Regions from separate parts of the Erwinia persicina genome, predicted to be linked through region 2. Evidence: riboswitches for the same ligand, from Rfam matches in the RefSeq annotation. Region 2 holds a riboswitch; each other region holds the start of a gene.

Region 1 (3,276 bases), on a different replicon from region 2:
CGCCATGGTTTCTTCAGCGAAGGCCATATTGCCGTGAATAATCTCGTATAGGGCGCTGTTACCAAAGATCGACAGCCACAGCAGGGTAAAGATAAATGGAATGGTCAGCGTCCCTACCACAAACTGGCGGATAGTACGGCCGCGGGAAATACGCGCCAGGAACAGGCCAACAAACGGTGACCAGGCGACCCACCAGGCCCAGAAGAACAGCGTCCAGTTGTTCATCCATTCAGTTGGACGATCGAAAGCAAAACTGTTCAGCGTCATGCCCATAAAGCGGTTGATGTAATCCCCGACGTTGAGCACCAGCGCGTTCAGCAGGAAGCTGGTATCACCGACGAACAGCACAAACAGGATCAGACCAAAGGCCAGCAGCACGTTGAGCTCTGACAGGAAGCGAATGCCCTTATTCACGCCAGAGGTGACCGAGATAGTGGCCATGATGACCGACAGCACGATCAGCCCGGCCTGCGCCGTCAGCCCTTCCGGTACATCAAACAGCACCTTCAGGCCATAGTTCAGCTGCACAACGCCGATGCCCAATGTGGTGGCAATACCAAAAATCGTCCCGAGTACGGCGGCGATGTCCACGGTATGACCGATTGGCCCGTTGATACGTTTACCGAAAATAGGGTACAGGGCCGAACGAATGGTCAGAGGCAGGCCGTAGCGGTAGCTGAAGTAACCCAGGGCGATGCCCATCAGGGCATACATGGACCAGCCGGTCAGACCGTAGTGGAACAGCGTCCAGACCATCGCCTGACGCGCGGCTTCCATCGTCTGTCCCTGGCCCTCTGGCGGCATCATATACTGTGTGACCGGCTCGGCGACCGAGAAAAACATCAGATCGATACCGATACCGGCAGCAAACAGCATGGCTGCCCAGCTCATCAGGCTGAACTCGGGCTTGGACTGCTCAGGGCCGAGCTTAATGGAACCAAAGCGGGAACAGGCCATAAAGATAACGAACACGATATACAGCGTGGCGGCCAGCAGGTAATACCAGCCGAAGGTGTTGGATACCCAGTCGAGGGTACGATTGATCCAGCGATCGGAAAAATCAGTGAACAGAATAGTCGTCATGGAGAACAGCAGAATCAGTACTGCTGAGGTGTAGAAAACCACGGGGTTGATACGATCTTTTTGAGGCTTTCCTGGTATTTCAGTCGTCGGCATAATGTCTCCGCAAAAAATGATCAGGGAAAGAACCTGAAGTCCGCTCTGCGAAGCGCGCATTAGCGCATACTGGGTAAAATCCGCCGTATATCCGCTAATTACACTGGGAGAACCATCAGGATGAATATTAGTGTAATTTATTGATTAATCGTTATAACTCTTGACTCAAATCGCCTCCGGAAAGTAAATTTTGTGTAAACAGAAGCACGAATGATAGTTTTTATTGATTGAGCATTCAATTAAAAAAAATTTCAGCGTCTCAAAATGCCGTCTTTTTCCCCATTAAAACCGCATATCGCTTGACGATTCCCACCCGGTAAAATACAACTGGTTCCTGTCAGGGGAGTCTCGCCAGAGAGACTGAGAGGCTAATGAGCGATTTATCGCGGCGTAGCGACCCTTAGAACCTGACCCAGTTGATACTGGCGTAGGAAGACGCGTACCCTGATGACGGGCCAGCCGGCCACCCAGCGTACCCGCGCGCAGGCCTGTGTTTATTCCGCCTCCGCCTTTTTCCTTATCCTTATCACGGGTCTCATCAAGTTTTGAGAGGCTAACGTGACGCTATTGGTAACACCCCTTCTCCCTGTCAGGATCCTTACCTCATGAGCCGCTGGTCTGTGATCGGTGACGGCGTGGCCGGGCTGTGCATCGCCACGATGCTGGCAGAGCACGGCCAGGCCGTGGAGGTGATCACTTCACCGCAGCATGATGCGGCATCCCACTGGGCAGGCGGAATGCTGGCCCCCTGGTGCGAAGGCGAAAGCGCCCCGGCGGAGGTTGTTGAGCTGGGCCAGCGGTCTGCCCCGTGGTGGGCTGCGCGTGTCAAAGGCGTGGAGCATCAGGGCACCCTGGTGGTCGCTCCCCCGCGCGACGCGCCTGAACTCACCCGTTTTTCGCGCATGACGCACGCCCATCAGTGGGTGGAACCGGTCACGCTGGAACCCGCCCTGGAAGGGCGCTTTGCCCGCGGGCTGTTCTTTGCCGGCGAGGCCCATCTCGACCCGCGCAGCGCGCTGCAGCAACTGCGGGCCAGCCTGCTTCAACACGGCGTTGACTTCCATCAGGACAAGCCCGGCGGCACGGTTATTGACTGCCGGGGATCCACGCTGCCCACGAACAACCGGGACTGCGCGCCGTTCGCGGTGAAATGCTGATCCTGCACAGCGATGAGGTGCACTTCTCCCGGCCCGTCCGCTTGCTCCATCCCCGCTTTCCCTGTTACCTCGTTCCGCGCACGGGGGGGCGCTTTATGCTGGGGGCGACCATGGTGGAAAGCCATGATGACAGCCCCATTAGCGCCCGCGCCATGATGGAGTTGTTAAGTGCCGCTTACGCCATCCACCCGGCACTGGCCGAAGCCAGAGTGCTGGAAAGCGGCACCGGGCTGCGACCGGCTTACGCTGATAATGTCCCTGCCATTCATCGCCATAACGGCGTCTGGTCCGTTAACGGCATGTACCGGCACGGCTTTCTTCTCGCGCCAGTGATGGCGGAAAACCTGATGCAGCAACTGATACAGGAAAACCTGATATGAAAATTCAGCTTAACGGCCAGCCGGTCGATACTGCCGCCCGCACCCTGGCGGAATTGCTGCGCGAACAACAGATTGACGCAGGCTGTGTCGCCAGCGCGTTAAATGGACAGTTCGTGCCCCGCACCCGCTATGAAACGCAGCCGATCACACCAGGCTGTGAACTCGAAGTCCTGTCACCCATGCAGGGAGGATAAACGATGTTTTACGGTTTTGTACCCCAGTCACGTTTTCTGCTCGGTACCGCCGGGTACCCCTCTCCGGCGATCCTGCAGCAGGCGCTTGCGGCCTCCGGCAGTGAAATTATCACCGTCAGTCTGCGCCGTGAAGGCAGCCACGGTACCGCCTTTCGTGAGCTGCTGACCGGGCTGAATAAGCGGGTTCTGCCGAACACGGCGGGCTGTCACAGCGTGAAGGAGGCCGTCACCACGGCCCATATGGCGCGTGAGCTGTTTGATACGCGGTGGATCAAGCTGGAGGTGATCGGTCATGCCGATACGCTGCAACCCGACCCGTTCGCCCTGGTGGAGGCAGCGCGTATCCTTTGCGCTGACGGATTTCAGGTG
Region 2 (3,276 bases):
CTGATTGACCCGCCTGAGCCCGTCAAACAGGGTCGACGTGACCGGGAAAAAAATCACCAGCACCGCCATCGCCACTTTGGCGCTGATGCCAAAGCCAAACCACAGAACCAGCAGCGGGGCCAGTGCAAATACCGGAATGGCCTGGCTGGTCAGCACCACCGGCATCAGCCAGCGCTGCAGACGGGGGGAGACGATCATCAGGATGGCCAGCAGTGACCCCAGCAACACGCCCAGCACCAGCCCGGCCAGCACTTCCGATGCGGTGATCAGGCTGTGATAAGCGAGAAAGGCGCCCCCCTGCCACAGCGCACTGGCTACCGCGATGGGTGAGGGCAGCAAAAACGCGGGAATGGCACTCAGGGTGAACAGCCACCACAGCAGGATCAGCCCCACAAAAATCATCAGCCCGCGAGCGTGACCTGCCAGGCTGGCCCTCATCCTGCCGCCCTCAGCAACTGTTGTAACAGCGCCCCCTGGCTTTTCAGCAGGTGAGCATCATCCGGCGCGCGCGGCGGCAGACCGCCAATGGTATGAGTGTCGTCGATGGCCGCAGGGTGCCCGAAGAGCACCAGCAGATGGTGGCTCAGGCGGCAGGCTTCCATCGGGTCGTGGGTGATCAGCAGTACGGTGCGGTCCGCCAGCACCTCAGCGGCCAGCGTCTGGATCTTCGCCCGCGTCAGCGTGTCGAGCGCAGAGAAGGGTTCGTCCATCAGCACAACGGGGCGGTTCTCATACAGGGTGCGGGCGATGGCCGCACGCTGGCGCATGCCGCCGGAGAGGGCGGCGGGACGAAGGCCGGCATAGTCGTGCAGTCCGACGCGCGCCAGCAGGTGGTCAGCCCGGTCAGTATCGGCGGGCTCCCGGCGCAGCCGCGCGCCGAGGGTGACGTTGTCGCGGATCGACAGCCACGGATAAAGCAGATCTTTCTGACCCATCCAGGCGATGCGCCCGGCCAGCGGCAGGCCGTCGCTGCCGCAGACCGAACCGGCGTCGGGCGGAAGCAGCCCGGCAATGATCTTCAGCAGGCTGGTTTTGCCGCAGCCGCTGGCCCCCAGCAGCGCGACAAAACGCCCGGCGGGAATATCCACGCTGAGATCGCTGAAGAGCGGGCGCGGGCCGAAGCGCAGCGTCAGATGGCGAACCGCGATGCCCGGCGGTGGCGAAGCGGAATGGGCGGTCATGGGGTCGCTACCGCGTTGAGTCCCATCTGCCAGAAAGCCGACTCCAGGCGGGTAGCGGTGGTAAAAATCTCGGACAGGGCAGGGAAGCGGCTTTCGGCTCCCCGCTGCTGGCCGACCGTTTCCAGCAGTGCAAGGGCGGCACGCACCCCGGTGAGGTAGTCCGGGTCCGCATAGTTGCGGATCCAGGAAGCGTAAGGGCTGCCAGCCAGCACCGTCCTGGGAGAGGCCAGCAGGCCCAGGCCGATTTCGGCATACCCTGCCACACAGGGGAGCAGGGCGGCCAGCAGATCCAGCGCGTCCCCTGAGTGACCGATATCCAGCACGTAGCGGGTGTAATTCATGGTTTCTGCCGCCTCCGGTTCAGCAGCCATCTGTGCCTCGTTCAGCCCCCAGCTCTCGCAGTAGCGGACGTGCAGCGGCAGTTCGCTGACAATGGCATTGAGCGAAGCGGTAGCGGCACGCATCTCCGGCAGCGTGCGCAGCTTGCTGACCAGCAGCGCCCAGGCACGGGCAAAGTGGATCAGAAACAGGTAATCCTGGGTCAGATAGCGGCGAAAGGCGGTTTCGGGCAGCGTACCGCGTGAAAGTTGCTGAATAAACGGATGCGCCACATAGTCCTGCCAGTCGTTCCCCGCCTGCTGGCGTAAACGTCCGTACAGGCCGTGGCTGAAATCGACAGGCTCAATGGTGTTCGACACAGAATCCCCTCATTTAAGTGGCGATCCAGGTGCGCGGAGGTGTGATCAGGCGAGAATAATGCCTACCCGTCCCTTCGCTGGCATGACCCAGATCAGGTTCAAAGGGTTCGGCTTATTACGCCATCTCAGCCCATACAGGACACCCCTCGGAGTGAATTGTTATACGATAATTCATTTTGGATAGCAATCCTTGCCAGGTGGCGAGATAGCGCGTACTTATACTGAATTGATTCGTTTTATCCTGTTGAGAAACCCTATGAAAAGTATTGGATTCCTGTCATTCGGTCACTGGACACCGTCCCCGCAGTCCGGCACCCGTTCAGCCGCTGACGCCCTGTTACAGTCTATCGACCTGGCCGTGGCGGCGGAAGAGCTCGGTGCAGACGGCGCGTATTTTCGCGTCCACCACTTCGCCCGTCAGTTAAGTTCCCCCTTCCCGCTGCTGGCCGCCGTCGGGGCGAAAACCCGGCGCATTGAGATTGGCACCGGGGTGATCGATATGCGCTATGAAAACCCGATGTATATGGCGGAAGACGCCGGTTCCGCTGACCTGATCTCCGGGGGGCGTCTGCAGCTCGGCATCAGCCGTGGCTCGCCGGAGCAGGTGATCGACGGCTGGCGCTATTTCGGCTATCAGCCCGCAGAAGGGGAAAATGAATCGGATATGGCGCGTCATCACACCGAGGTGCTGCTGGATGTGCTGCGCGGCGAAGGCTTTGCCAGACCAAACCCGCAGCCGATGTTCCCCAATCCCCCTGGGATGCTGCGCGTGGAGCCGTTCTCTGAAGGGCTGCGTGACCGTATCTGGTGGGGGGCCGGTTCCAATGCCACGGCGGTGTGGGCGGCAAAGCTGGGCATGAACCTGCAAAGCTCAACGCTGAAAGACGATGAGACGGGTGAACCCTTCCACATTCAGCAGGCGGCTCAGATCCGCGCCTACCGGGATGCCTGGAAAGCCGCCGGACACCTGCGCACGCCACGTGTCTCGGTGAGCCGCAGTATCTTTGCGCTGGTGAATGACAGGGACCGTGCCTACTTTGGCAACAGCGGCAAAGAGGGGGACAAGGTGGGCTATCTTGATGAGAAAACCCGGGCGATTTTTGGCCGCAGCTACGCCGCAGAACCGGACCGGCTGATTGAACAGCTGGCGCAGGATGAAGCGATTGCCGAAGCCGACACGCTGCTGCTCACCGTGCCGAATCAGCTGGGGGTGGATTACTGCGCGCACACCATTGAAGCGATCCTTAAGCATGTGGCGCCAGGGCTGGGATGGCGTAACTAACCGGGGGCTGGGGAACCGCCAGGCCTGCCTGGCGGTGACGTCAGTGTTAAAAGAGGTATTTCGCCCGCACGCGTGCGCCATAACGTGGCTGATGATTTCCCCGATCGTCATCGGC
Region 3 (3,276 bases), 2.2 Mb from region 2:
ATATTCCCAGGCGATTTTGGTCAGCTCGCCCAGCGTGCGCAGTTCGGCAAACTGCGCTTCATCGTTAGCATCCTGGATGGAGCCCGGACGCAGTCCGTCCCCCAGTGACAGTGAGATATCATAGGCCGCGCAGATTTCACAGATATCGCGGAAATGCTGATAGAGGAAGCTCTCCTGGTGGTGTGACAGGCACCATTTTGCCATGATGGATCCACCGCGCGAGACGATGCCGGTCAGGCGTTTTGCCGTCATGGGCACGTAGCGCAGCAGGACGCCAGCATGGATAGTGAAATAATCTACGCCCTGTTCAGCCTGTTCAAGCAGGGTATCGCGGAAGATAGCCCAGCTCAGATCCTCCGCCACGCCGTTCACCTTTTCCAGCGCCTGGTAAATGGGCACCGTGCCAATGGGAACCGGGCTGTTGCGCAGGATCCACTCGCGGGTTTCATGAATATAGCGGCCGGTAGACAGATCCATGACCGTATCGGCCCCCCAGCGAACCGACCACACCAGTTTTTCCACTTCCTCCTCAATAGAAGAGCTGACCGCAGAGTTACCGATATTGGCGTTTACCTTCACCAGAAAGTTTCGGCCAATAATCATCGGCTCTGATTCCGGGTGATTAATATTGGCCGGGATAATGGCACGTCCGCTGGCAACCTCCTGACGGACAAACTCGGGGGTAATGTTGTCGGGCAGATGCGCGCCGAAGCTGTGCCCGGGATGCTGTTGCAGCAGCACTTCACTGCGGATCCGCTCGCGGCCCATATTTTCACGCAGGGCGATATACTCCATTTCCGGCGTCACTATGCCCTGGCGGGCATAGTGCATCTGAGTCACACAGCGACCCGGTAGTGCACGGCGTGGACGTGGCAGATGCTCAAAGCGGAGATGATCCAGTCCTTCGTCGGCCAGGCGTTGCTGCGTAAATGTCGAACTGACCTCACTGACCTGCCCGGTATCATTGCGCTGAAGGATCCAGTTGCTGCGTAATTTTTGCAGTCCGGCATGAACATTAATGGTGGCGTCCGGATCGCCGTAAGGGCCCGCCGTATCGTATACCGGCACCGGCTCATTCTCCTCCAGCAACGGCCGATCCTGACTGCCGCCCACGGTGGTTGGGCTGAGTTGTATTTCACGCATTGGTACACGGATATCCGGCTGTGACCCGCTGAGGTAGATCCGTTTTGAATGCGGGAAAGCGGTACCGCGCAGGGAATCAATAAACTGTTGCGCTTCCGCCCGCTGCTCGCGACGACGGCTTTTTTTTTCAACGACAGGTTTTTCATGAGTAGACATAGCAATTTCCTGATAAAAGGGAAGTTTGCTTGCCTGGAGGCGGGAGTAATAAGAACGTTGTGAGAAAACTCATTTCACAGCGTTTTAGATTTTACTCTTGTTCCCTTCGCAGGTTCTAACCTGATCAGGTTCCGCGGATCCCGAATTAACGGTCTCAGCCCCTAAGGGCACTCCGACAAGAAGAATAGTGTCTTTTAAGCGGCTTTTATAGCCAGCCAGCCTGGATGCTCACGCACCAGACGTAAGCGCGCCGACCGGGCGACGCTTAAACCACAAAATGGGCACTGAAAGGGCTAAGCAGACTTCACCCTGACAGCCCATTCAGCATAAAGGGGCTTTTTGGAAACGACAAGAAGTTTAAATGACCGCTGCAGGTCAGGCCGGGCGCGCGAGCGTACAGGCGTTAGCCGCTTCCTGATTTTCCGCGTTTTTTTCCAGCGCCAGCTTGATGAATTTATCTTCCAATGTAAAACGTGCCTCCAGCGCTTCACCGACAACCGACAGAGCATGCTGGAATTCCCGATAGTTATCGTGATCGATAGCGCTTTCCAGATGAGAATCATAAACCTGCATAATCAGGTCGGTATTGGCTTTTAATGAAGGGTAAATAAGCGACGCTTTAGCCAACTGCTCTGTGCCTTCCAACTCTTTGATAAATCGTTCGTAGACAGTGAAGTGGCCCGTTGAAAGGTAATCCACCAGATTCTGGCAGAACATATCCAGCGCGTTTTCATCGAGCGTCGTCAGCGTATCCTTGTTAGGCTTGATACCAGCCATGTGATAATAGGCAATCAGCAACTGCTTGCGTGAGCGCAGACAAAAGTCTACCAGTTCACTGCACCCGCCAACGCGCGCGGTGAGGACTTCCAACTGGTTAAGCATGTTCTACTCCGTGAGTGTTATATTTTAACGTCTGACCTCAATCCAGTCTTTAAGCTGAGGATGATGAGCAAAATGATGGAACAGGAAATTTTAAGCGTAGACGCTGGCTGGTGGATTGTCAGCATGGAACATAAAATTTGGTTACCAAAAGGCGAACTTCCACGAGGGAGCGCAGATTCACTCGGCCTGAAAGGATCCCTGGGATCCCCGATTGGGGAGTGGCAGGGCGAGACGGTATGGTTGATCCGGGATACCCGTCCCCAGGAAATGGGATCGCTGCGGCAGTTGCTCGATCAGGATAGCGGCCTGTTCCAGCTGGTTGGTCGTGGCATCCAGCTGGCTGAATTTTACCGCTCTCACCGCTGGTGTGGTTACTGCGGCCATGAAATGCACCACAGTAAAACAGAATGGGCCTGCCTGTGCAGCCACTGCCGCCAGCGTTACTACCCACAAATCGCTCCCTGCATTATCGTGGCTATCCGGCGTGGCGAAGAAATACTGCTGGCGCAGCATACCCGGCACCGGAACGGCGTATTCACCGTGCTGGCCGGTTTTGTGGAAGTCGGGGAAACCCTTGAGCAGACGGTAGCGCGTGAAGTGATGGAAGAGAGTGGGATCACGGTAAAAAATCTGCGCTATGTTTCATCACAGCCCTGGCCCTTTCCACAGTCATTAATGATGGCTTTCATGGCTGATTATGACGCTGGCGAGATCAATATCGATCCGAAAGAGCTGTTATCCGCTGGCTGGTATCGTTTTGATGCTCTGCCACTGCTACCGCCTGCCGGAACCGTTGCGCGCAGGTTGATTGAGGACACCGTTGTTTTATGTCGCGCAGAGGCGGAATAATCACGCTGGGAATATGTCTTTTAGGAATTGTTTTTATTTGCGATATAATCTCCTGGCAATATCAGCCTCCTGCCAGGAGCCCCTGGATTAATTTAAGTAGAGAAGATTAACTGACTTTATCTCGCGGGGAATTTCAAATATCATTCTGTGATGAAAACGGTTGATAGCCTGTGCTATTCAAATGGTTATATTAAGTCAGGCTTAAGTAACTACTATTTCGACTGTAGTGTCATGTGAGTTTTTTCT

Evidence for each region. A riboswitch is a leader RNA that binds a small molecule or an ion and turns the genes downstream of it on or off. The one in region 2 is predicted to bind thiamine pyrophosphate.
Region 1: it holds a riboswitch for thiamine pyrophosphate, as region 2 does, so the genes downstream of both, K6L24_RS21650 (FAD-dependent oxidoreductase) here and K6L24_RS08565 (TenA family protein) in region 2, are expected to answer to the same signal.
Region 3: it holds a riboswitch for thiamine pyrophosphate, as region 2 does, so the genes downstream of both, thiC (phosphomethylpyrimidine synthase ThiC) here and K6L24_RS08565 (TenA family protein) in region 2, are expected to answer to the same signal.

Annotation. Positions count from the first base shown of each region.
Region 1 covers NZ_CP082142.1:19,851-23,126, forward strand. Annotated here, with positions in the region: gene K6L24_RS21645 (choline transporter) at 1-1,176, opposite strand, end outside; TPP riboswitch at 1,506-1,627, shown strand; partial or broken gene K6L24_RS21650 (FAD-dependent oxidoreductase) at 1,782-2,713, shown strand; gene thiS (sulfur carrier protein ThiS) at 2,710-2,907, shown strand; gene K6L24_RS21660 (thiazole synthase) at 2,911-3,276, shown strand, end outside.
Region 2 covers NZ_CP082141.1:1,915,692-1,918,967, forward strand. Annotated here, with positions in the region: gene K6L24_RS08555 (ABC transporter permease) at 1-438, opposite strand, end outside; gene K6L24_RS08560 (ABC transporter ATP-binding protein) at 435-1,181, opposite strand; gene K6L24_RS08565 (TenA family protein) at 1,178-1,867, opposite strand; TPP riboswitch at 1,932-2,036, opposite strand; gene K6L24_RS08570 (LLM class flavin-dependent oxidoreductase) at 2,136-3,161, shown strand; gene K6L24_RS08575 (carbohydrate porin) at 3,208-3,276, opposite strand, start outside.
Region 3 covers NZ_CP082141.1:4,342,296-4,345,571, reverse strand. Annotated here, with positions in the region: gene thiC (phosphomethylpyrimidine synthase ThiC) at 1-1,299, opposite strand, end outside; TPP riboswitch at 1,384-1,484, opposite strand; gene K6L24_RS20045 (Rsd/AlgQ family anti-sigma factor) at 1,675-2,181, opposite strand; gene nudC (NAD(+) diphosphatase) at 2,257-3,030, shown strand.